Aquitalea magnusonii: one gene and its partners. The protein of the gene in region 1 binds, or shares a complex with, the protein of each later gene. Links are inferred from orthologs where the notes say so. Each region holds a gene or a part of one and is shown in the gene's direction. Other genes may lie near its edges. The genes, in order: accD, DLM_RS05475, accC and accB.

Region 1 (7,712 bases):
TGCCGGTGTGCATGCCGCCATGCAGGTGGTGCATTTCGATACGCGGACGGTACGTCCGCTGACGGCATGGGTGCGTGGCGTGAATGCGCTGCTGCCGCACGAAGTTGCGGTGGTGTGGGCGCGTGAGGTGTCAGACGACTTCCATGCGCGCTTCTCCGCTTTTTCGCGCTCCTACAGTTATTTCCTGCTGACCCATCCGGTACGCCCCTGTCTGCTGGCTGGCAAGGTAGGCTGGTATCACCAGCAACTGGATGTGGATGCCATGCGCCGTGCTGCACGGTGCTTGCTGGGACAGCATGATTTTTCCAGCTTCCGGGCGGCCGAATGCCAGGCCAAGAGCCCGCTCAAGCACTTGCAGCAGCTGGATATCAGCGAACAGGGCGGCTTGATCCGCTTTGACCTGATGGCCGATGCCTTCCTGCACCACATGGTGCGCAATATCGTCGGCGCGCTGCTGTATGTCGGCAAAGGCAGCCTGGATGAAGCCGGCCTGCAAGCCTTGCTGGCGGCACGGGACAGGACCCGGGCGCCGCCCACCTTCATGCCGGACGGCCTGTATCTGACCGGGGTGGGCTATCCCGCGCAGTTTGCCCTGCCGACGCAGGCTGAACCGGCGCGCCTGGCTTTGTGGAGATGAAGTGACAGTCAGAATCAAGATTTGCGGTATTACCCGCCCGCAGGATGGTGCCGAAGCTGCCCGCCTGGGTGCCGATGCCATCGGCCTGGTGTTTTACCCGAAAAGCCCGCGCAATGTCAGCATCGCCCAGGCGCAGGCGGTGATTGCCGCCTTGCCGCCCTTTGTCAGCGTGGTGGCGCTGTTCGTCAACCCGGAGCGCAACTGGGTGGAAGAGGTGCTGGCTGCCTGCAGCATCGACATGCTGCAGTTTCATGGCGAAGAAAGTGCGGAATTCTGCCGTTCTTTCCGGCGGCCTTATCTCAAGGCCGTACGGGTGAAGCCCGGCCTGGACCTGAGCGCCGCGGCAGCCCAATACCCGGATGCGCGCGGACTACTCACCGACGCCTTTGTCGAAGGCGCACATGGTGGCACCGGTACCACGTTTGACTGGACCTTGCTGCCGGAAAACCTGCCCCTGCCGTTGATTTTGTCCGGCGGGCTGGATGACAACAATATCGGACAAGCCGTGGCCGCAGTGCGGCCGGCGGCGGTGGATGTTTCCAGCGGAGTGGAAGCAGCCAAGGGAATCAAAGATGCTGCCAGAATGGCAGCGTTCATATCAGGAGCAAGGCATGGAGCGGTATGATCTTCCGGATGCAAAAGGCCATTTCGGCCCGTATGGTGGCGTCTATGTTGCCGAAACCTTGATGGCGGCACTGGACGAGCTCAAGAACGAATACGAGCGCGTCAAGGCCGATCCCACCTTCTGGGAAGAGTTTCGCCAGGAGCTGAAACACTACGTGGGTCGTCCCAGCCCCATCTACCACGCCAAGCGCTGGTCGGAACAACTGGGCGGTGCGCAGATCTTCCTCAAGCGCGAAGACCTCAACCACACCGGTGCGCACAAGATCAGCAATGCCATCGGTCAGGCCCTGCTGGCACGCCGCATGGGCAAAAAGCGCGTGATTGCCGAAACCGGTGCCGGCCAGCATGGCGTGGCCACCGCTACCGTGGCTGCACGTTATGGCATGGAATGCTTTGTCTACATGGGTGCCGAGGACATCAAGCGCCAGTCGCCCAATGTATTCCGCATGAAGCTGCTGGGTGCCACCGTGGTGCCGGTGGAGTCCGGTTCCAAAACCCTGAAGGACGCATTGAACGAAGCCATGCGCGACTGGGTGACCAATGTCGACAGCACCTTCTACATTCTGGGCACGGCAGCCGGCCCGCATCCTTACCCGATGATGGTGCGTGACTTCCTGTCGGTGATTGGCGAAGAGTCCAAGGAGCAAATGCCCGAAGTGGCTGGCCGCCAGCCGGATGTGGTGGTGGCCTGCGTGGGTGGCGGTTCTAACGCCATCGGCATGTTCTATCCCTACATCAATGTGGACGGCGTGCGCCTGGTGGGCGTGGAAGCCGGAGGTCACGGCATTGACAGCGGCATGCATGCCGCCCCCTTGTCCGGCGGTGCCGGCGTAGGCGTGCTGCACGGTGCCAAGAGCTATCTGATGCAGGATGCCAACGGTCAGGTTGTCGAGACCCATTCGGTATCGGCCGGTCTGGATTATCCCGGCGTTGGCCCTGAGCACAGCTATCTCAAGGACATTGGCCGCGCCGAATACGTTGCCATCGACGACAAGGAAGCCCTTGCTGCCTTCCATGACTGCTGTCACCTGGAAGGCATCATCCCGGCGCTGGAGTCCAGCCACGCGCTGGCCTGGGCTGCCAAGGTGGCACCCACCATGGGCAAGGACAAGGTGATTCTGGTCAACCTGTCCGGCCGTGGCGACAAGGACATCAATACCGTGGCCGGCCTGGCCGGTATCACGCTGTAACAAGGCGAAGGAAGGCTTATGTCACGTATTGCTGCATGTTTTGCTGCCCTGCAGGGCAAGAAGGCGCTGATTCCCTTCATTACCGCTGGCGACCCGCATCCGTCCCGCACCGTCGAGCTGATGCACGGTCTGGTGGATGGTGGTGCCGACATCATCGAACTGGGCGTGCCGTTTTCCGACCCGATGGCCGACGGCCCGGTGATCCAGCGCGCTTCGGAACGCGCACTGGTTCACAAGGTGGGTCTGCGCGATGTGCTGGCCATGGTGGCGGAATTCCGCAAAACCAACACCACCACGCCAGTCGTACTGATGGGTTATCTCAACCCGGTATTCGTCATGGGCTATGCGGCGTTTGCCACAGCAGCGCGTGAAGCAGGGGTGGATGGTGTGCTGACCGTGGATTGCCCGCCGGAAGAAGCGGCGGATCTGTCTGCCGCGCTGATCGCGGCAGACCTCGACCCGGTATTCCTGATTGCCCCTACCACGCCAGAGGCACGGGTGCGCGAAATCGCCCGTCACGCCCGTGGTTATGTCTATTATGTGTCGCTCAAAGGCGTCACCGGTGCAGGAAATCTGGACATTGACGATGTAGCGCGTAAAATTGCCGCCCTTAGAGCACATATTCAGGTTCCCATCGGCGTTGGCTTCGGCATTCGCGATGCCGCCACAGCCAAGGCCATCTCCGTGACGGCTGATGCCGTGGTGGTGGGGAGCCGACTGGTGCAGGAAATCGAGGCGGCGACAGAACAAACCGCCAAAGAGCGGTTGACCGGTCTGGTAGCGGAATTGAAAGCTGCCATTCTTTAAGGAACACGCAAACGGGGTGACATCACCCCGTTTTACTGACAACCCGGCTGGTGTGGCCGGGTTGTGTTGAGCAAGGAGTCAGCATGAGCTGGTTGAACAAGCTCCTGCCGCCGAAGATCAAGCGCGATTCCCGCGCTGACAAGCCTTCAGCGGTACCGGAGGGGCTGTGGAGCAAGTGCCCGGCATGTGAAGCCGTACTGTATTACACCGACCTGGAGAGCAATCTGCAGGTTTGTCCGAAATGTAATCATCACCATCCGCTGAATGCCCGTCAGCGGCTGGACATGCTGCTGGATGACGAAGGCCGCCGCGAAATCGGTGCCGAAGTCAAACCGGTGGACATTCTGAAGTTCAAGGATGGCAAACGCTATCCCGATCGCCTGGCAGCCGCGCAAAACAGCACCGGTGAAGACGATGCGCTGGTGGTGATGCAAGGCAGCATTCATTCCATGCCGGCCGTGGTGGCAGCCTTTGAATTCCGTTTCATCGGTGGTTCCATGGGTTCGGTGGTGGGTGAGCGTTTCGTGCGTGGCGTGCAAGCCGCCATCGAAGCCAAGGCCCCGTTCATCTGCGTGGCGGCATCCGGTGGTGCGCGCATGCAGGAAGGCCTGAACTCGCTGATGCAGATGGCCAAGACCAGTGCCGCACTGCAACTGCTGACCGATCACCAACTGCCTTTCATTTCGGTGCTGACCGATCCCACCATGGGTGGCGTGTCCGCCTCCTTCGCCTTCCTGGGTGATGTGGTGATTGGCGAACCGGGAGCGCTGATCGGTTTTGCCGGCCCGCGCGTGATCGAGCAGACCGTGCGTGAGACCCTGCCGGAAGGCTTCCAGCGTTCCGAATTCCTGCTGGAAAAGGGTGCCATCGACATGATCGTCGATCGTCGCGAACTCAAGCGCAAGATTGCCGAACTGGTGGCCATGCTGCAAAAGCAGCCTGCAGTCGCCTGATTTCCGGCCAGCAAGCCACAAGCCGCTTCCATTGGGGGCGGCTTTTTTCATGCCTGCTGCTTGTGCTAGGCTGGAGCCCATCTCCGGCATGACCGTAACTGTCGCCTTTATCAGAAAGCCTCGCCGTGCTTACCGCCTCCCAGTTGACCAGCTTGCAGGCCATTCTGCCTGCCGATCGTATCCATCTTGATGCAGAAACGTGTGAGCGCTATGGCCAGGACTGGACGCGCTACACCACGCCACGGGCGGCTGCCATCGTGTTTCCGATGGGTATCGAAGAAGTGCAGGCGGTGGTGCGCTGGGCCAATGCGCAGGGGGTGGGCATTGTCCCCTCTGGCGGCCGTACCGGCCTGTCTGGCGGTGCTGTTGCCGCGCAGGGCGAGGTGGTGGTGTCGCTGGAGCGCATGAACCGCATTGACGGTTTTGACCCGCTGGCGCGCACCGTGCGCTGCCAGGCCGGGGTGATCACCGCCGCCTTGCAGCAGTTTGCTGCCGACCACGGCCTGTATTACCCGGTGGACTTTGCCTCCAGTGGCTCCAGCCAGATCGGCGGCAATATCGCCACCAATGCAGGCGGTATCCGGGTGGTGCGCTATGGCATGACGCGGGAGTGGGTGGCTGGCCTTACGGCGGTGAGCGGTAGCGGTGAGGTACTGGAGTGCAATCTGGGCCTTGCCAAGAACAATGCCGGCTACGACTTCCGCCACCTGTTCATCGGCTCGGAAGGCACGCTGGGGCTGGTGGTGGAGGCCACCATGCGCCTGACCGATCTGCCACCGGCCACCACGGTGCTATTGCTGGCCTTGCCCAGGCTGGCAGACATCATGGCGGTGTTTCACGCCTTCCGCAGCGCGCTGACGCTGCAGGCTTTCGAATTCTTTTCTGATCTGGCGCTGACCCATGTGCTGGCTGCCCAGCAGGCAACAGCGCCGCTGGCTGAACGTCAGCCTTTCTATGTATTGCTGGAGCTGGAAACCGCAGTCCAGTCGCAGGAAGAAGCTGTCTTGCAGGTGTTTTCTGCTTGCCTGGAGCAAGGCTGGGTGTGTGATGGCGTCATTGCCCAGTCGCAGCAGCAGGCCAAGTCCTTGTGGCGCTTGCGCGAGGGCATCAGCGCCGCCATCACGCCGTATACGCCGTACAAGAATGACATCTCGGTGGTGCTGAGCCGGCTGCCGCAATTCGTGGCGCGTTTGCAAGGCGTGCTGGCGCGTGATTACCCGGACTTCGAGGTGCTGTGGTATGGCCATATCGGCGATGGCAATCTGCACATCAATGTGTTGAAACCGGCCAGTTGGGCGCTAGAGGATTTTCGTCATGCCTGCGAGCAGGTGAACGGCCAGGTGTTTGCGCTGGTGGCGGAGTTTGCCGGCAGCATGTCAGCCGAGCATGGCGTGGGCTTGCTCAAGCGCGATTATCTGGGGGTAACGCGTTCGGCAGAGGAGATTGCCCTGATGCGTGGGGTCAAGGCGGTATTTGATCCCAACTGCATCATGAATCCGGGCAAGTTACTTGCCTGATCGGCTTGCTGACGGTCACTGTGAATTGCAGGATGCAAGGTTATATGCTTTTGGTATTTTTATTCAGAATAACATCAGCTAAGCTTCGATAAAAATAATATATAACTCAATAAAAACAACAATTTGCGATGGCTTGTTGATTCTGAATATTACATTCTTGGTATCTGCAGTGAATCCATGGCCAATTTGTGCAGTTTTGCCTTTTTTCTAGGCAGCGCCAGCAAGTGGCTCACGGCAAAAGACTTTTTTTATTTGTTCAGTACTTATCCACAGAGTTATCCGCTGATTGCTGTGGATAATTGCGGCCCGCTGCAAGGGCGTGGCCATGGCCAACTGGCCACAACCCTTGACCGTTAACGGTTTCAGTCGGCCTGTGTGCTGCTTTCCAGCGCTTCCAGCTCTTCTTGCAGCAGCATCCAGTCTTCCTCCACCTGCGCCAGTTCGCTGCTGACCACGCCCAGCCGTTTGACGGCTTCGGCCAGTTTTGCCTTGTTGGCATCGCTATAGGCATCTTCACCGGACATGAAGGCATCCAGCTGGTTTTTCTCGCCGCTCAGTTGCTCCAACTGCTTTTCCAGCTTGGCCAGTTTGCTCAGCAGCGGCTTTTTCAGCTGCGCCAGTTTCTGGCGGGCTTCGGCTTCCTGGCGCTTTTGTTCCTTGCGGTTGACCGACTGGGCGTCGCCGCTGGATGGCTTGTTGCCTTCGGCCAGTTGGGCCAGACGCCACTGACGGTAGTCTTCCAGATCACCATCAAACGGCTTGACCGTGCCATCGCTGACCAGCCAGAACAGGTCGGTGGTGGATTCCAGCAGACTGCGGTCGTGCGATACCACAATCAGCGCGCCGGAGAAGTCCTGCAAGGCCAGTGTCAGCGCATGGCGCATTTCCAGGTCCAGGTGGTTGGTGGGTTCGTCCAGCAGCAAGAGATTGGGCTTTTGCCACACAATCATCGCCAGCGCCAGACGGGCTTTTTCGCCACCGGACATCGGGCCGACCAGATCGGTGGCGCTGTCGCCGCGGAAGTTGAAACCGCCCAGAAAGCTGCGTAGTTCCAGCTCGCGCACCGTCGGGGCCAGCCGCTGCATGTGCTGCAATGGCGATTCATCCTCGCGCAGGGTTTCCAGCTGGTGCTGGGCGAAATAGCCAATCTTCAGCGTTTGCGCCTTGATTACCTCGCCAGCTTGCTGCGGCAGGTCGCCCGCCAGCAGTTTCACCAGCGTGGATTTACCGGCACCGTTCACCCCCAAGAGGCCGATGCGGCTGCCGGCTTCCACTGACAGCGACAGCCCGCGCAGTATGGTGCTGCTGCCATAGCCGATATCCACCTTGTCCAGCCGCAGCAGCGGGTTGGGCAGGTTGTCCGGGCTGTCGAAGTGAAAATCAAACGGCGAGGCGACGTGGGCCGGGGCAATGCGCTCCAGCTTTTCCAGTGCCTTCACCCGGCTTTGCGCCTGCCTTGCCTTGCTGGCCTTGGCCTTGAAACGGGTGATGAAGGATTCCAGATGGGCGATCTGGCGTTGCTGCTTGTCATATTCGCCCTGCTGGCGCGCCAGCTTTTCCGCCCGCATGGTTTCAAACTGGCTGTAATTGCCGGTGTAGAGCGTCAGGGTCTGGTTGGCCACTTCGGCAATATGGCTGCAGATGCTGTCCAGGAAGTCGCGGTCGTGCGAGATGATCAGCAAGGTGCCCGGATAGCTTTGCAGCCAGTCTTCCAGCCACAGCACGGTTTCCAGGTCCAGGTGGTTGGTGGGCTCGTCCAGCAGCAGCAGGTCGGAGCGGCACATCAGCGCCTGGGCCAGGTTCAGCCGCATGCGCCAGCCACCGGAGAAACTCTTCACCGGGTTGCGGTGCGCTTCCACGGCAAAGCCCAGGCCGGTCAGCAGTTTGGCGGCACGGGCCGGGGCGGAATAGGCTTCAATGCGTGCCAGCTCGCCATGCAGATGACCAATGGCACTGCCGTCATCACGCGCCTCGGCGGCGGCCA
Region 2 (7,723 bases), 1.5 Mb from region 1 along the record:
AATTACCGTCAGGCGGTGCATTATCTGGCGCAGATGTGGAAGCAGTTGCACATTCAGGATGTGTACGATGCCAGTCTGGCCTATTTTATCAAGACCTTTTTCCATTTCGGCATTTCCATTGCCACCGGCGGCCATGGCTGGCGTAATCCGAAAAGCTTTCTGGATAATGCGCCCTTGCGTGACTTTCTTGCCCGGGTGATGCCGTTTGATGGGATTCGCGACGCGTTGGAGCAGGGGAGTCTGCAGGCACTGGCGCTGACCGCATCCTGTTTCAGTACCGGTATGTCGGTTACTTTTTTTGAAAGTCAGCCCCATATTGACGAATGGTCGCGCCATCAGCGCATGGGGGTGCGTGAACGTATTTCGCTGGATCACCTGATGGCAACGTCGGCCATTCCGCTGATTTTCCCCTCCACCCAGATTGGCAAGCAGTATTACTGCGATGGTGCCATCCGGCAATTGACGCCGCTGTCGCCCGCTTTGCATCTGGGTGCGGACAAGCTGTTCATTGTGGGCCTTACCAGCCAGCGGCCAACAGCAGCCGAACGCCGGATAAGCAGTGTGGTGCCCACGCCAGCACAGATTTTCGGGCATCTGCTCAATAGCATTTTTGTCGATAGCATGTCCATAGACATGGAACGCCTGTTACGTGTCAATCACACGGTATCGTTGCTGCAGGGGCATCAGGATTTGTGCGCACAAACCAGCCTCAAGCAAGTGGATGTTTTCATGCTCAGCCCCAGTCAGTCGCTGGAGAGTATTGCCTATCAGCATGCGCACGAATTTCCACCGGTTTTGCGCTTCCTGATGAAGGGGGCTGGTGGAACCAGAAAGCGCGGCATGACACTGGCTACTTATCTGCTGTTTGAGCCAGGTTATTGCCGTGCCTTGATTGCACTTGGCTACAAGGATGCGCTGGCACAAAAAGATGCCATCAGACAATTTCTGGAACTTTGAATCAGGACTAAAATCCTAGAGGTTCCATTTTCAAGCCCAATACAAAGACAAGGGGAAGTTGTGAGTATTCGTTTATCACGCAGACAGGGTTTTTTTCTGGTGGCGGTCGGCTGCGCCGCAGCAATGGCTTTTGCCCTTTATTCGCAATATGTATTGCATCTGGAGCCCTGCCCCTTGTGCATTTTTCAGCGGGTCGGGGTGATTTCCGTCGGTATTATTGCCTTGCTGGCTGCCCTGCATAACCCGGGGCGCACTGGTTACAGGGTTTGGGGTGTATTGGGCGTGCTGGCCGCGATGGCTGGTGGTGCGGTGTCTTTGCGTCAGTTGTGGCTGCAAAGCCTGCCGGAAGACATGGTTCCTGCTTGTGGGCCTGGCCTGGATTACCTGATGGAAACTTCTCCGCTGTGGGATGTGCTGTCCAAGGTATTCAAAGGCAGTGGCGAGTGTGCCAAGGTTGACTGGACCTTCCTGGGGCAGGCGATGCCATTCTGGGTGGCGGTTTTCTTTGTCGGCGTGATTGCGCTGCAACTATGGTTGGCGTTTCGCAAATCCTGATTCAGTCAATTGATCAAGCCGGTATTTTGCATGATGCGAAATACCGGCTTTTTTACGTGGGAAGCGGGGCAGTGGCTAAATGCAAAAAAGCAGCCTTAGGCTGCTTTTTGATTATTGGCGGAGTGGACGGGACTCGAACCCGCGACCCCCGGCGTGACAGGCCGGTATTCTAACCAACTGAACTACCACTCCAACCTTGGTGGGCGTTGACGGAGTCGAACCGCCGACATTCTGCTTGTAAGGCAGACGCTCTACCAACTGAGCTAAACGCCCGAAAAGGGTTACTGCTTTTAAACTGTTGGCGGAGTGGACGGGACTCGAACCCGCGACCCCCGGCGTGACAGGCCGGTATTCTAACCAACTGAACTACCACTCCAACCTTGGTGGGCGTTGACGGAGTCGAACCGCCGACATTCTGCTTGTAAGGCAGACGCTCTACCAACTGAGCTAAACGCCCGAAAAGGGTTACTGCTGTGTAAACTGTTGGCGGAGTGGACGGGACTCGAACCCGCGACCCCCGGCGTGACAGGCCGGTATTCTAACCAACTGAACTACCACTCCAACCTGGTGGGCGTTGACGGAGTCGAACCGCCGACATTCTGCTTGTAAGGCAGACGCTCTACCAACTGAGCTAAACGCCCGAAAAGGGTTACTGCTGTGTAAACTGTTGGCGGAGTGGACGGGACTCGAACCCGCGACCCCCGGCGTGACAGGCCGGTATTCTAACCAACTGAACTACCACTCCAAACCTTGGTGGGCGTTGACGGAGTCGAACCGCCGACATTCTGCTTGTAAGGCAGACGCTCTACCAACTGAGCTAAACGCCCGAAAAGGGTTACTGCTTTTAAACTGTTGGCGGAGTGGACGGGACTCGAACCCGCGACCCCCGGCGTGACAGGCCGGTATTCTAACCAACTGAACTACCACTCCAACCTTGGTGGGCGTTGACGGAGTCGAACCGCCGACATTCTGCTTGTAAGGCAGACGCTCTACCAACTGAGCTAAACGCCCGAAAAGGGTTACTGCTGTGTAAACTGTTGGCGGAGTGGACGGGACTCGAACCCGCGACCCCCGGCGTGACAGGCCGGTATTCTAACCAACTGAACTACCACTCCAACCTTGGTGGGCGTTGACGGAGTCGAACCGCCGACATTCTGCTTGTAAGGCAGACGCTCTACCAACTGAGCTAAACGCCCTGAAATCTGTTCGCTGTCTGCGTTTGCGTCTCAGCGAGGAGGCGAATTAAAGCACAGCCTAAAAGTCCGCGCAAGGGGGAGGTTTCACTTTTTTGCATAAATCCGGGAATAATCAAATCGCCCGCTTATGCCGACTGAATTTTGTCAGACAGGGGCGTGACGGACTCTTTGGCAGTCATGTATGATTGCCCGATTCGCTTAATCGGATGATGTGCATAATGAAGCCGACCTTTCTCGATTTTGAGCAGCCTATCGCCGAGCTCGAGAACAAGATAGAAGAGCTGCGATTCGTACAGGACGATTCCGTACTGGATATCTCCGAAGAAATCGCACGCCTGCAAAAGAAGAGTCTGGAACTGACCAAGACTCTATATGCCAAACTGTCCCCCTCGCAGATCTCCCAGGTGGCACGCCACCCGCAGCGTCCATATACATTGGATTACCTGCGCAGCATCTTCACTGACTTCGAAGAGCTGCATGGCGATCGTGCTTTTGCCGATGATCCGGCAATCGTGGGTGGCCTGGCCCGTTTCAATGGCCAGCCCGTGATGGTGATTGGCCATCAGAAGGGCCGCGATACCAAGGAAAAGATTTATCGCAATTTCGGCATGCCGCGTCCGGAAGGCTATCGCAAGGCATTGCGCCTGATGAAGCTGGCCGAGAAGTTTGGCATTCCCATCATCACCTTTATCGATACGCCGGGTGCTTATCCGGGCATTGGCGCAGAAGAGCGCGGCCAGTCCGAGGCAATTGGTCGCAATCTTTACGAGATGACGCGTCTGCGTGTTCCCATCATCTGCACGGTGATTGGTGAGGGTGGTTCCGGTGGCGCGCTTGCCATTGCCGTGGGCGATCAAGTCAACATGTTGCAATATTCAACCTACTCGGTGATTTCACCTGAAGGTTGTGCGTCCATTCTGTGGAAAACTGCAGAACGTGCTTCTGAGGCTGCCGAGGCGCTGGGTATTACAGCCAATAGACTGAAGACTCTGGGCTTGATCGATCGTGTGATCAACGAGCCGGTTGGCGGTGCGCATCGTGATCATGCTCAGATGATGAATGCGATGAAGCGGGTAATTCAGGAGCAACTGAAAGACTTTGCCAATCGTCCGATTGATGCGCTTCTTAAAGAGCGTTTCGATCGTCTGATGAGTTACGGGCGTTTCAAGGAAGATGCAGCCTGACCTGCTGCCTGACCTGTTAGCCAGTTGGCCGGACAATTTGTCCGGCCTTTCTGCTTTTGAAGTGGGGCTAAGTGGCGGGCTTGACTCCATGGTATTGCTGTCATTGCTGGTGCGAGCAAGGCAGTACCGTCCGCAGTTGCAGATATCTGCTGTGCATGTGCATCACGGTCTTAGTGATCATGCCGAGGCTTGGGTGCAGCATTGCCAGTCGGTCTGTACCAACTGGGATGTCCCCTTGCGTGTGGCGCGGGTCAGTGTGAATCGGGCTGCCCCGCAGGGGGTGGAGGCTCATGCCCGCTTATTGCGTTACCAGGCTTATGCCCAAGCGTCTGCCCAGGTAATGGTGCTGGCCCAGCATCAGGATGACCAGGCAGAAACGGTATTGTTGCAGCTTCTGCGCGGTGGCGGTGTCAAGGCGCTTGCTGGCATGCCGGCTTGCCGGTCATTGGCCGGCTTGGTCTTGTGGCGCCCCTTGTTGGCCTACTCGCGGCAGCAGTTGGAACAGTATGCCGCGCTGTTCCAGCTGCGCTGGGTGGAGGATGACAGCAATATTGATACCCGTTACCGCCGCAACATGTTGCGTCATTGCGTGATGCCTTTGCTGGCTGAACACTTGCCTGCTTATCGCCAGCATATTGTGCGAACTGCCTGGCATATGAGCCAGGCATCAGCACTGATTGATGAGGTTGTTGCTGCTGATCTGGCGCAGGGCAGGAGAGGGCATGGTTTTGATGTAGCCAGCCTGCTGGCCTTGTCGGAAGTCAGGCAGGGGTTTGTCTTGCTCGCCTGGCTGCATGAGCAGGGGGTGGGAGCGGTGGCTCCAGATCGTGTGCAGGAATTTCTGCGCCAGCTCAGGTGTGCTGCTGAGCAAAGCCAGCCCAGTCTGGTTGTGCGCGAAGTGGTCGTATTGCGCTACCGTGGCAATCTGCATGTGTTTCGTCTGCGGGAGGGTTTGCAGTCGCAATTTATGCAGCCCGCGCTCATGGAGCAGGTGCATGAGCAGCGCGTCCCATCCTGGGGGGGGTGTTTGCGCTGGGAGCGCCGCGGTGGAATTTCCCCTGATGTGCTGGAGCGCGGGTTTTACCTGTCGCCAAGGCGTGGGGGCGAGTTGTTGTTGCAGCCCGCGGGCAGGCGGCAGGTGAAGAAGTTGCTGCAGGAAGCGGGGATTCCGCCCTTGTTGCGCAAGCAGTGGCCTTTGCTGTCTGATGCGGATGGGAAATTGCTGGCATTGCCTGGCGTGGCAGTTTCCAGCGAGTGTTATGATCCGGATGGTTATTGGCCGGAATGGTTGCCGGAGCAATAAAAAAGCGCCTTTTGACAAGGCGCTTTTTGCTATGCGGCTAATGACTCAGTCGCGATCGCCACTGAAGGCCAGCAGTAGTTGCAGCAGGCTGGTAAACAAATTGTAGATGCTGATGTAGATCGACAGCGCGGCCGATACATAGCTGGTTTCACCGCCATCCACAACAACCTTTACCTGCCAGAGGATCATCAGCGAACTGAACAAGGCAAATGCAGCGGCAATTGCCAACTGAACCCCGGGCATCTGCAAGAAAAGGTTGGCGACAACAGCCACCATTAGCACAATGGCACCAACGGTGAGGAAGCTGCCTAGTGCTGACAGGTCTCGTTTGGTGGTGCTGGCAATGCCGGCCATGACGGCGAAGACCAGTGCCGTGGCAGCACCTGCGGTCATGATCAACTGTCCTCCGTTACTGAAACGCAGCGCAAACTGCAGCAACGGTCCGAGCAGCAGACCCATCATGAAGGTGAAGCCCAGCATCAGGAACACGCCCAGCGAATTATTGCGGTTCTTTTCGATGGCGAATACCAGGCCATAAAAAACAGCCATGATGGCAAGCATGCCCATGATAGGGCTGGCGGCCATGAAGGCAAAGTTCAGATGTGTGCCAATGAGCGCACCCATGATGGTAGGGATCATGGAAAGGCCGAGCAAGCCATAGGTGTTGCGCAAAACCTTGTTACGCGCAAGGCCGACGGTGCTGGCCTGGTAAGTATTGTGCAGGTCTGGTTGCATGCTGCCCTCTCTTGGTGTGGTGTTTGCTGTTCAAAACAGCTGGCATGATAATCAAGTGCCAGCATTGTGACATGAAACCATGCCAATAGTTCATTGTGAATGGCTTGAAAGATAAACTGGGCTGGGGTATAGTGCGCCCTCTTCGTCGGTGATATTCAATGTCCTGACAGGGCGAGCGTGGCGGAATTGGTAGACGCACTGGATTTAGGTTCCAGCGCCGCAAGGCGTGAGAGTTCGAGTCTCTCCGCTCGCACCACACATATTTCCTGATTTTCCCAAGTAGTAACTCCCCTTGTTGTCCAGTGTGATGCATTACTGGTGATTTCATGCCCCTGTTTGCTGCATGGCTTCAGCGATGACTGCCGAGATCTGACTTTTTTGGGCAGGATGGTTGCGGCATGCGGTGCATGTGTCTGTTTTGCAGTACTTAATAAATTCATCAATATGAAGGCGCCCTGTTGTCCGCACGCTGTGTTGAATGCTTGGCTTGGCCGCATGATTCGCCTGCATACAAAAACAGGCTGCATGCTATACTGCGCGTTTTCGCAATGGGATGCTGTCCAGTCGTGGCTGCGTTACGCAGGCAAGGGTGGGGACTGCACTTGTAGCCGGGGCTTGTGGCCCCATATAGAGCCGAAGCCCTAGGGGGTTTCACCTGTTTTCCAAAATACGAAATGTTCGTGCAAGGGCCGAACTCGTATTCAGATGACTAGTTTAAGGATTGAACATGCAAGTACAACTGGAAACGTTGAGCAATCTTGAGCGTCGCATGAACATCGCTCTGCCGATGGCTGCCATTGATGCTCAAGTGACTGAGCGCCTGAAGCGCGTGGCACGTACTGCCAAGATTCAAGGTTTCCGCCCGGGCAAGGCTCCGCTGAAAATCGTTGAAGCCAACTACGGTGCCCAGGTGCGTGAAGAAGTGTTGGGCGAGCAGGTTCAGCAAGGTTTCTACAGCGCAGTGAACGAACAAAAGCTGCGCGTTGCCGGCTATCCGCGTTTTGAGCCGGTTGCAGCCGAGGGCGATGCAGAAAACTTCAAGTTTGCTGCAACCTTCGAGGTTTACCCGGAAGTGAAAGTTGGCGAACTGGCCGACAAGGAAATCAAGAAGCCTTCCACGCCGGTAACTGATGTTGAAATCGAAAAAACCATCGATATCCTGCGCAAGCAGCGTACCCGTTATAACCGCGTAGAGCGCGCTGCTGCCGAAGGCGACCGCGTGATCATCGACTTCAAGGGTAGTATCGACGGGGTACTGTTTGATGGCGGTTCCTCCGAGAACTTCCCCTTCGTGATTGGTCAGGGCCAGATGCTGGCTGACTTCGAAGCTGGCGTGACCGGCATGAAGGAAGGTGAAGTCAAGAACGTGGAAGTGTCCTTCCCGGCTGACTATCATGGCAAGGATGTTGCCGGCAAGACTGCCGTCTTCGAAATCACCGTGAAGAATGTTGCTGAAGCAACGCTGCCGGAAGTGAATGAAGAGTTCGCCAAGCTGCTGGGTATCGCTGATGGCGACGTAGAAAAGATGCGCGCTGAGATCCGCAAGAATGTGGAGCGTGAAGTAAAGCGTCGTCTGCAAGCCCGCACCAAGGAAGCCGTGATGCAGGCACTGCTGGATGCCACTGAAATCACCCTGCCCAAGGCACTGGTTCAGCTGGAAATCGGCCGTCTGATCGAACAGGCACAACGCGACATGCAGCAACGCGGCATGAACGTGAAGGATATGCCCTTCCCGCCGGAACTGTTTGCCCAGCAAGCAGAGCGCCGCGTGGCGCTGGGTCTGATCCTGGCTG
Region 3 (4,819 bases), 2.4 Mb from region 1 along the record:
TTTCCGGGGTAAAGGTGCCATTCATAGAAGTACACCTGTCCAACGTCCACGCCCGCGAACCCTTCCGCCAGCATTCGTATTTTTCCGATCTGGCGGTAGGTGTGATTTGCGGCCTGGGCGCCCAGGGCTATGAACTGGCACTTGCGCACGCCATCCGGCGTCTGTCCGCGCAAGCCTGAGCATAATAAAGTACATCCCATCCGAAGGATTACCATGGATCTGCGTAAACTGAAGAAACTGATCGATCTCGTCGAAGAATCCGGCATTGCCGAACTCGAAGTGACCGAAGGGGAAGAAAAAGTCCGCATCACCCGCGTATCGGCCAATACCCAGCAAATTGCCTATGCTCAGCCGATGATGCAAATGCCGATGCAACAGCAAGTGGCCGCGCCGGCTGCTGCCGCACCGGCCGCCGCTGCCGAAGCCCCGGCGGCCGCCAACAATGCCAATGCACTGAAGTCGCCGATGGTAGGCACCTTCTACCGCTCCGCCAGCCCGGGCTCCAAGCCTTTCGTGGAAGTGGGCCAGAGCGTGAATGCCGGTGATACCCTGTGCATCATCGAAGCCATGAAGCTGATGAACGAAATCGAAGCCGACCGTTCCGGCGTGGTGAAGGCCGTACTGGCCGAAGACGGCCAGCCGGTTGAATACGGCGAGCCGCTGTTCATCATCGAGTAATTCTCTCTGCCTCGCTAATAGACGCCAGAGATGACAGGGGCACGACACCGCGTCAGTGCCCCTGTTGTTTGACGCGCCACCCAACGGACGTCCATACCATGTTTGAAAAAATCCTGATTGCAAACCGCGGCGAAATCGCCCTGCGCATCCAGCGCGCCTGCCGCGAACTGGGCATCAAGACCGTGGTCGTGCATTCCGAAGCCGACCGTGAAGCCAAATACGTCAAGCTGGCCGATGAATCGGTCTGCATCGGTCCGGCCCCGTCGACCAAGAGCTACCTGAACGTACCGGCGCTGATTGCCGCTGCCGAAGTGACCGACGCCCAGGCCATCCATCCGGGTTACGGCTTTTTGTCGGAAAACGCCGACTTTGCCGAACGCGTGGAACAATCCGGCTTCGTCTTCATCGGCCCGCGCCCGGAAACCATCCGCCTGATGGGCGACAAGGTATCCGCCAAGGACGCCATGATTGCCGCTGGCGTGCCCTGCGTACCGGGTTCCGACGGTGCCTTGCCGGATGATCCGGCCGAGATCGTCAAGATTGCCAAGAAAATCGGCTTCCCGGTGATCATCAAGGCTGCCGGTGGTGGCGGTGGTCGCGGCATGCGCGTGGTGCATACCGAAGGCGCACTGATCAACTCGGTACAAATGACCCGTACCGAAGCCGGTGCGGCATTCGGCAACCCGACTGTCTACATGGAGAAATACCTGCAGCAGCCGCGCCATATCGAAATCCAGATTCTGGCCGACGAATACGGCAATGCCATCTATCTGGGCGAGCGCGACTGCTCCATGCAGCGCCGTCACCAGAAAATCATTGAAGAAGCACCGGCACCGGGCATTACCGACGAGCAGCGTCAGCGCATCGGCACCGCCTGCGCCGAAGCGTGCAGCCGCATTGGCTACCGTGGGGCCGGTACTTTCGAATTCCTGTTCGAAAACGGCGAGTTCTACTTCATCGAGATGAACACCCGCGTACAGGTGGAACACCCGGTGACGGAAATGATCACCGGCGTGGACATCGTGCAGGAGCAGATCCGCATTGCTGCCGGCGAAAAGCTGCGTTACAAGCAAAGCGACATCGTGCTGCGCGGCCATGCCATGGAATGCCGTATCAATGCCGAAGACCCTTTCACCTTCGTGCCCTCGCCCGGCAAGATCGAAAGCTATCACCCGGCTGGTGGCCCCGGCATCCGTATCGACTCGCACATCTACCAGGGCTATACCGTGCCGTCGCATTACGACTCCATGGTCGGCAAGCTGATTTCCTATGGTGACAACCGCGATCAGGCCATGGCCCGCATGCGCGTTGCGCTGTCGGAAATCTCCATTTCCGGCATCAAGACCAATATCCCGCTGCACCAGGAATTGTTCATGGATGCCGCCTTCCAGCGTGGCAGCACCAGCATCCACTATCTGGAAGAGCGCCTGTCGCAAATGAAAAAGGGAGACGCATAATGGCCTGGCTGCAAGCCACCATCGATACCGATTCGGCGGTGGCCGAACGCCTGGCCGATGCGCTGATGGACGCGGGCGCGCTGTCGACCGCCATTGAAGACGCCCTGGCCGGTACCGACCAGGAACAGCCCATCTTTGGCGAACCGGGCATGCCGGTGGACAAGCTGTGGAACCACAGCCGCATCATCACCCTGTTTGCCGAAGATGCCGACGTGGCCCTGCTGATTGCCGCCGCCTGCAACGCCTGCAAGCTGGGCATGCCGGTTTACAAGACCGAGCGCGTGGAAGAGCAGGACTGGGTACGCCTGACCCAGTCCCAGTTCGAGCCCATCCGTATCTCGGACCGCTTGTGGATCACCCCCACCTGGCACGACGCTCCGGCTCCGGATGCCATCAATCTGCAGCTTGATCCGGGCCTGGCCTTCGGCACCGGCAGCCATCCCACCACGCGGCTGTGCCTGCAGTGGCTGGATGCGCATATTGCCGGTGGCGAAAGCGTGCTGGACTACGGTTGCGGTTCCGGCATCCTGGCCATTGCCGCGCTCAAGCTGGGTGCGGGCAGTGCCGTGGGCGTGGACATTGATGCCCAGGCCGTGCGTTCCAGCCGCGACAATGCGGACCAGAACAATGTAACCGCCACCTTCTGCCTGCCGGATGCCAATCCGGCAGCCCAGTACGACGTGGTGCTGGCCAATATCCTGGCCAATCCGCTGCGTATGCTGGGTCAGCTGCTGGCCAGCCACGTGAAAACCGGTGGTAAAATCGTGCTTTCCGGTATTCTTGCCGAACAAGCCGACGAACTGTCTGCCATTTATGCGCAGTGGTTTACCATGGACACCCCGGTGTTCGATGAAGGCTGGACCCGACTGACAGGAACCCGACGCCCAAGCGTATGAGCTACACCACACAGTGCCCCAGTTGCCAAACCCGTTTCAAGGTTAACGACCAGCAGCTCTCTGCCGCCAAGGGACTTGTCCGCTGCGGGCGCTGTGCGCATGTATTCAACGCTACCGAACATTTTGTCAGCGCCGAAGCCCCAGCGGCGCCCAGCAGCCCGGTCCCGCCAGCCGTGCAGCCCCCTCCCCCCGCTCCGCCAAGCCCGCCGCCAGCGGCAGCGGACCCGATGGATGACTTCGAGCTGGAACTGCCGGACTTCGACCCGCAAACAGCCGCCAGCGAACCGCCTGGCGACAGTTTCAGCCTGGATAGCACCACACCCGACGTCACCAGCAGCGCCGCCACGCCAGACACCAGCCGCGAAGCGGAAGAATTCCAGCGCGCACTGGCAGAAGCACTCAGCGCCCGCACGAGCACACCGCCTGCGCCAGCCAGCTATGCCACGGCACTTGAGGCGGACGAAGAAGCGCCCGCCCTGCCCGAGGTATTTGGCAAGCAGCGGCGTACTGCAGAGGTGGCAGCGCGCGTAGAGGCCGCCGCTGCCGAGCAAACTGCCGAAGCAGCCCCGGCACGGCCGCAAGCACTGGCGACCGAGGAAACGACAGCGCCAGAACCGCAAGAAGAGGCTAGCGAGCCGCAAGCGAAAACCCACAAACCGCTGCTCACCGTGATCATGGCCCTGCTGGCCATCATCGGCAGTGTTCTGCTGGCCGGGCAGTTGGTCTATTTCAACCGTACCCGCATCGCGGCAGAAGTACCGGAATCCCGTCCGGCCCTGGAGGCATTCTGCAGCATCGTCGGCTGCAAGGTGCCCTGGCCCAGCGACATTGGCCAGGTGCGCACTGAGTGGTCGGAGCTGGCCTTTGTCCCCGAACATGCCAACCTGATCCAGTTGTCGGCCACGCTGAAGAACCACGCCGCCTTCGCGCAGAACTACCCGATGCTGGAAGTTTCGCTGAAGGATGCCGATGATCAGGTGCTGATTCGCAAAGTGTTCTCGCCCAAGGAATACCTGAAGGCCGATGACTTCAAACTGCAGCGCTTCAATGCCAATAGCGAAGTCAAGATCACCATGCGACTGGATATCGGCAAGGTGCGCGCCATGGGTTACAGCCTGTACTGGTTCTACCCCTGAGCCCTGTTAAGTGTCAAAAAAGCGGCCTGTGCCGCTTTTTTTTCGTCCTTGATCAAGAAATCCCCGATCGCGCCTTGTATTTGCCGGCAGCCTGTCCACCATGAAAAGACAAGGAGGCCGCATGGACGATTTCACATTGCTTTATGGCGACGACAGCATCCCGGTGGCAGGCAGTTTTCCTCAGGCCGGACACTACCTTCCCAGCTTCATGCTGGTGGACGAGCACAAGCGCGACGTGGCGCTGGAGGTTTTTGGCGGCAGCCCGAAAGCCATCATCACCCTGCTGTCACTGGACGAGAATGAGCACGGCGGGCTGGCGCTGCTACAAGATACCCGCCGCTTTCTGGAAAGCTGGCCGGAGCTGGCCATCATCGTCATCACGGTGGACTCCCCCTCCTCGCTGCTGCGCTGTCGGCGGGAACACGGCCTGCCGGGCGTGACACTGCTTTCCACCCTGCGCGGGCGTGACTTCCACAAGCAGTACGGCGTGCTGGCGCTGGGCTATCCACTGAGCGGCTATACCGTGCCAGCCATGCTGATTGCCGATGGCGACAACCTCATCCACTACGCCGAGCGCTTGCACAACAGCAAGGGCCGCTTCGACCAGGATGCCATTGCCGCCTTGCTGGCGGCGGCGGAGACACCGGATAGC
Region 4 (3,688 bases), 2.4 Mb from region 1 along the record:
TTCAGCCGGCAACTGGAAACGGGCACCGTCCTCGTAACTGATTTCCAGCGTGCGGGACACTGCATGCAAGGTGATTTCCTGCACTTGCGGGCTATCGGGAGTCAATCCTGCCATGTCTGCCTCATCTGTGGGTAAGGGGTTCAGCCCTGTTCGTCCTTGCGCTCCAGCAGCATGGCGTCGCCATAGCTGAAGAAGCGGTATTCCTGCTGCACTGCATGGGCATAGGCCGCGCGCATTTCCGCATAGCCGGCAAAGGCCGACACCAGCATCAGCAGGGTGGATTTGGGCAGGTGGAAATTGGTGAGCAGGCGGTCCACCACGCGGAAGCGGTAACCCGGCGTGATGAAGATATCCGTCTCGCCACGGCCAGCCACCAGCTCGCCGCTGCGCGCAGCGGATTCCAGCGCGCGCATGCTGGTGGTGCCAACGGCCAGCACCTTGCTGCCACGGGCATGGGCGGCCTGGATCAGATCGTAAGTGCGTTGCGGCACGTCGTAGATTTCGCTGTGCATCTTGTGGTCGGCAATGTTTTCCACCCGTACCGGCTGGAAAGTGCCCGCGCCCACGTGCAGGGTGACATAGGCCAGTTCCACGCCCTTGGCCTGCAAGGCCGCCAGCATTTCTTCGGTAAAGTGCAGGCCGGCAGTCGGCGCGGCTACCGCGCCTTTTTCCCGCGCATAGACGGTCTGGTAGCGTTCGTCGTCCTCGCCTTCGGCCGTTCTCTCTATATAGGGAGGCAGCGGCAGCTTGCCGGAGGCGTCCAGAATGTCGAACAGATTGTCCTCGGCCAGAAAGCGCAGCTTGAACAGCTCGCCCTCACGGCCCAGCATTTCGGCTTCCCAGCGTTCGGCAAAAATCAGCCGGGTGCCGGGCTTGGGCGACTTGGAAGAACGGACATGCGCCAGCGCGGTGTGCTCGTCCAGCACCCGCTCGATCAGCGCTTCAATCTTGCCGCCGCTGGCCTTTTCGCCAAACAGCCGCGCCTTGATCACGCGGGTGTCGTTGAACACCATCACGTCGCCGGGGGCAAGCAGGCTGGCAAAGTCGGCAAACTGACCGTCGCTGAGGGTAGGGCCGGCAACATGCAGCAAACGGCTGGCACCACGCACGGCAGGCGGGTGCTGGGCAATCAGGTGATCAGGCAGGTGGTAATCAAAATCAGACAGCAGCATGGTGTGAAGCTCGAATCAAAACCGGCAAATTATACCTGCGACCGCCTGCACCGGCACGGACTTGTTCGGGATCGGGCCGAATTTGAGCTTGATCAAGGGCGTACCGCAAGAAACTGTAAAAAATTTGCCACCGTTTAAAATGCGGTTCACTGTAGTGCATTCGCTCGAAATGGCGGGCTTTCCGGGTAAACCAGCAGGTGTGGACCGATATCAAACAACCGTTTGAAATACTGGAAAAGCTAGACATCGTGTCGCCATTTGCGGCAAACTCGCGCCCATGTTGAACTCAGGAGCAAAGCTTTGACCGGAAAAATCCTTGTGCTGCACGGCCCCAATCTCAATCTGCTTGGAACACGGGAACCACAGCACTATGGCCGGGATACGCTTGCCTCCATCAACCAGCGGCTGACCGAACAGGCCAGCGCCGCCGGTTTCGAGCTTGAGGCGCTGCAAAGCAACGCCGAACACCTCTTGATTGAGCGCGTTCATGCCTGCATGACAGACGGAACGTCGTTCATCATCATCAATCCAGCGGCCTTCACCCATACCAGCGTTGCCCTGCGTGACGCGATTTCCGGGGTAAAGGTGCCATTCATAGAAGTACACCTGTCCAACGTCCACGCCCGCGAACCCTTCCGCCAGCATTCGTATTTTTCCGATCTGGCGGTAGGTGTGATTTGCGGCCTGGGCGCCCAGGGCTATGAACTGGCACTTGCGCACGCCATCCGGCGTCTGTCCGCGCAAGCCTGAGCATAATAAAGTACATCCCATCCGAAGGATTACCATGGATCTGCGTAAACTGAAGAAACTGATCGATCTCGTCGAAGAATCCGGCATTGCCGAACTCGAAGTGACCGAAGGGGAAGAAAAAGTCCGCATCACCCGCGTATCGGCCAATACCCAGCAAATTGCCTATGCTCAGCCGATGATGCAAATGCCGATGCAACAGCAAGTGGCCGCGCCGGCTGCTGCCGCACCGGCCGCCGCTGCCGAAGCCCCGGCGGCCGCCAACAATGCCAATGCACTGAAGTCGCCGATGGTAGGCACCTTCTACCGCTCCGCCAGCCCGGGCTCCAAGCCTTTCGTGGAAGTGGGCCAGAGCGTGAATGCCGGTGATACCCTGTGCATCATCGAAGCCATGAAGCTGATGAACGAAATCGAAGCCGACCGTTCCGGCGTGGTGAAGGCCGTACTGGCCGAAGACGGCCAGCCGGTTGAATACGGCGAGCCGCTGTTCATCATCGAGTAATTCTCTCTGCCTCGCTAATAGACGCCAGAGATGACAGGGGCACGACACCGCGTCAGTGCCCCTGTTGTTTGACGCGCCACCCAACGGACGTCCATACCATGTTTGAAAAAATCCTGATTGCAAACCGCGGCGAAATCGCCCTGCGCATCCAGCGCGCCTGCCGCGAACTGGGCATCAAGACCGTGGTCGTGCATTCCGAAGCCGACCGTGAAGCCAAATACGTCAAGCTGGCCGATGAATCGGTCTGCATCGGTCCGGCCCCGTCGACCAAGAGCTACCTGAACGTACCGGCGCTGATTGCCGCTGCCGAAGTGACCGACGCCCAGGCCATCCATCCGGGTTACGGCTTTTTGTCGGAAAACGCCGACTTTGCCGAACGCGTGGAACAATCCGGCTTCGTCTTCATCGGCCCGCGCCCGGAAACCATCCGCCTGATGGGCGACAAGGTATCCGCCAAGGACGCCATGATTGCCGCTGGCGTGCCCTGCGTACCGGGTTCCGACGGTGCCTTGCCGGATGATCCGGCCGAGATCGTCAAGATTGCCAAGAAAATCGGCTTCCCGGTGATCATCAAGGCTGCCGGTGGTGGCGGTGGTCGCGGCATGCGCGTGGTGCATACCGAAGGCGCACTGATCAACTCGGTACAAATGACCCGTACCGAAGCCGGTGCGGCATTCGGCAACCCGACTGTCTACATGGAGAAATACCTGCAGCAGCCGCGCCATATCGAAATCCAGATTCTGGCCGACGAATACGGCAATGCCATCTATCTGGGCGAGCGCGACTGCTCCATGCAGCGCCGTCACCAGAAAATCATTGAAGAAGCACCGGCACCGGGCATTACCGACGAGCAGCGTCAGCGCATCGGCACCGCCTGCGCCGAAGCGTGCAGCCGCATTGGCTACCGTGGGGCCGGTACTTTCGAATTCCTGTTCGAAAACGGCGAGTTCTACTTCATCGAGATGAACACCCGCGTACAGGTGGAACACCCGGTGACGGAAATGATCACCGGCGTGGACATCGTGCAGGAGCAGATCCGCATTGCTGCCGGCGAAAAGCTGCGTTACAAGCAAAGCGACATCGTGCTGCGCGGCCATGCCATGGAATGCCGTATCAATGCCGAAGACCCTTTCACCTTCGTGCCCTCGCCCGGCAAGATCGAAAGCTATCACCCGGCTGGTGGCCCCGGCATCCGTATCGACTCGCACATCTACCAGGGCTATACCGTGCCGTCGCATTACGACTCCATGGTCGGCAAGCTGATTTC

What was found.
Region 2: the proteins of accD (region 1) and DLM_RS05475 are in contact, whole or in part, in a solved structure (PDB 8UXZ), measured with the Escherichia coli proteins. The link is inferred for Aquitalea magnusonii from one-to-one orthologs.
Region 3: the proteins of accD (region 1) and accC are in contact, whole or in part, in a solved structure (PDB 8UXZ), measured with the Escherichia coli proteins. The link is inferred for Aquitalea magnusonii from one-to-one orthologs.
Region 4: the proteins of accD (region 1) and accB are in contact, whole or in part, in a solved structure (PDB 8UXZ), measured with the Escherichia coli proteins. The link is inferred for Aquitalea magnusonii from one-to-one orthologs.

What each region holds. Positions count from the first base shown.
Region 1 is NZ_AP018823.1:2,599,993-2,607,704, reverse strand. The notes cover bases 2,376-5,276. They hold accD (acetyl-CoA carboxylase, carboxyltransferase subunit beta), read left to right. Parts: upstream 2,376-3,341; coding sequence 3,342-4,211; downstream 4,212-5,276. Other genes in these bases: DLM_RS12355 (FAD-binding oxidoreductase), read left to right, coding at 4,337-5,276; trpA (tryptophan synthase subunit alpha), read left to right, coding at 2,470-3,258; trpB (tryptophan synthase subunit beta), read left to right, coding at 2,376-2,451. In the rest of the region: tRNA pseudouridine(38-40) synthase TruA, read left to right, coding at 1-637; DLM_RS12375 (phosphoribosylanthranilate isomerase), read left to right, coding at 639-1,262; more of trpB, read left to right, coding at 1,249-2,375; more of DLM_RS12355, read left to right, coding at 5,277-5,728; DLM_RS12345 (ATP-binding cassette domain-containing protein), read right to left, coding at 6,091-7,712.
Region 2 is NZ_AP018823.1:1,115,800-1,123,522, forward strand. What follows is about bases 1,998-4,909. They hold DLM_RS05475 (acetyl-CoA carboxylase carboxyltransferase subunit alpha), read left to right. Parts: upstream 1,998-2,926; coding sequence 2,927-3,892; downstream 3,893-4,909. Other genes in these bases: tilS (tRNA lysidine(34) synthetase TilS), read left to right, coding at 3,882-4,909. In the rest of the region: DLM_RS05405 (patatin-like phospholipase family protein), read left to right, coding at 1-957; DLM_RS05410 (disulfide bond formation protein B), read left to right, coding at 1,018-1,512; more of tilS, read left to right, coding at 4,910-5,195; DLM_RS05485 (Bax inhibitor-1 family protein), read right to left, coding at 5,241-5,930; tig (trigger factor), read left to right, coding at 6,658-7,723. UniProt on the Escherichia coli protein: Component of the acetyl coenzyme A carboxylase (ACC) complex. First, biotin carboxylase catalyzes the carboxylation of biotin on its carrier protein (BCCP) and then the CO(2) group is transferred by the carboxyltransferase to acetyl-CoA to form malonyl-CoA.
Region 3 is NZ_AP018823.1:161,745-166,563, reverse strand. The notes cover bases 1-2,955. They hold accC (acetyl-CoA carboxylase biotin carboxylase subunit), read left to right. Parts: upstream 1-776; coding sequence 777-2,135; downstream 2,136-2,955. Other genes in these bases: prmA (50S ribosomal protein L11 methyltransferase), read left to right, coding at 2,135-2,955; accB (acetyl-CoA carboxylase biotin carboxyl carrier protein), read left to right, coding at 214-678; aroQ (type II 3-dehydroquinate dehydratase), read left to right, coding at 1-179. Outside these bases: more of prmA, read left to right, coding at 2,956-3,031; DLM_RS00815 (DUF3426 domain-containing protein), read left to right, coding at 3,028-4,167; DLM_RS00810 (thiol peroxidase), read left to right, coding at 4,289-4,819. UniProt on the Escherichia coli protein: This protein is a component of the acetyl coenzyme A carboxylase complex; first, biotin carboxylase catalyzes the carboxylation of the carrier protein and then the transcarboxylase transfers the carboxyl group to form malonyl-CoA.
Region 4 is NZ_AP018823.1:164,619-168,306, reverse strand. The notes cover bases 841-3,688. They hold accB (acetyl-CoA carboxylase biotin carboxyl carrier protein), read left to right. Parts: upstream 841-1,956; coding sequence 1,957-2,421; downstream 2,422-3,688. Other genes in these bases: accC (acetyl-CoA carboxylase biotin carboxylase subunit), read left to right, coding at 2,520-3,688; aroQ (type II 3-dehydroquinate dehydratase), read left to right, coding at 1,473-1,922; queA (tRNA preQ1(34) S-adenosylmethionine ribosyltransferase-isomerase QueA), read right to left, coding at 841-1,172. Outside these bases: DLM_RS00845 (gamma-butyrobetaine hydroxylase-like domain-containing protein), read right to left, coding at 1-114; more of queA, read right to left, coding at 141-840. UniProt on the Escherichia coli protein: This protein is a component of the acetyl coenzyme A carboxylase complex; first, biotin carboxylase catalyzes the carboxylation of the carrier protein and then the transcarboxylase transfers the carboxyl group to form malonyl-CoA.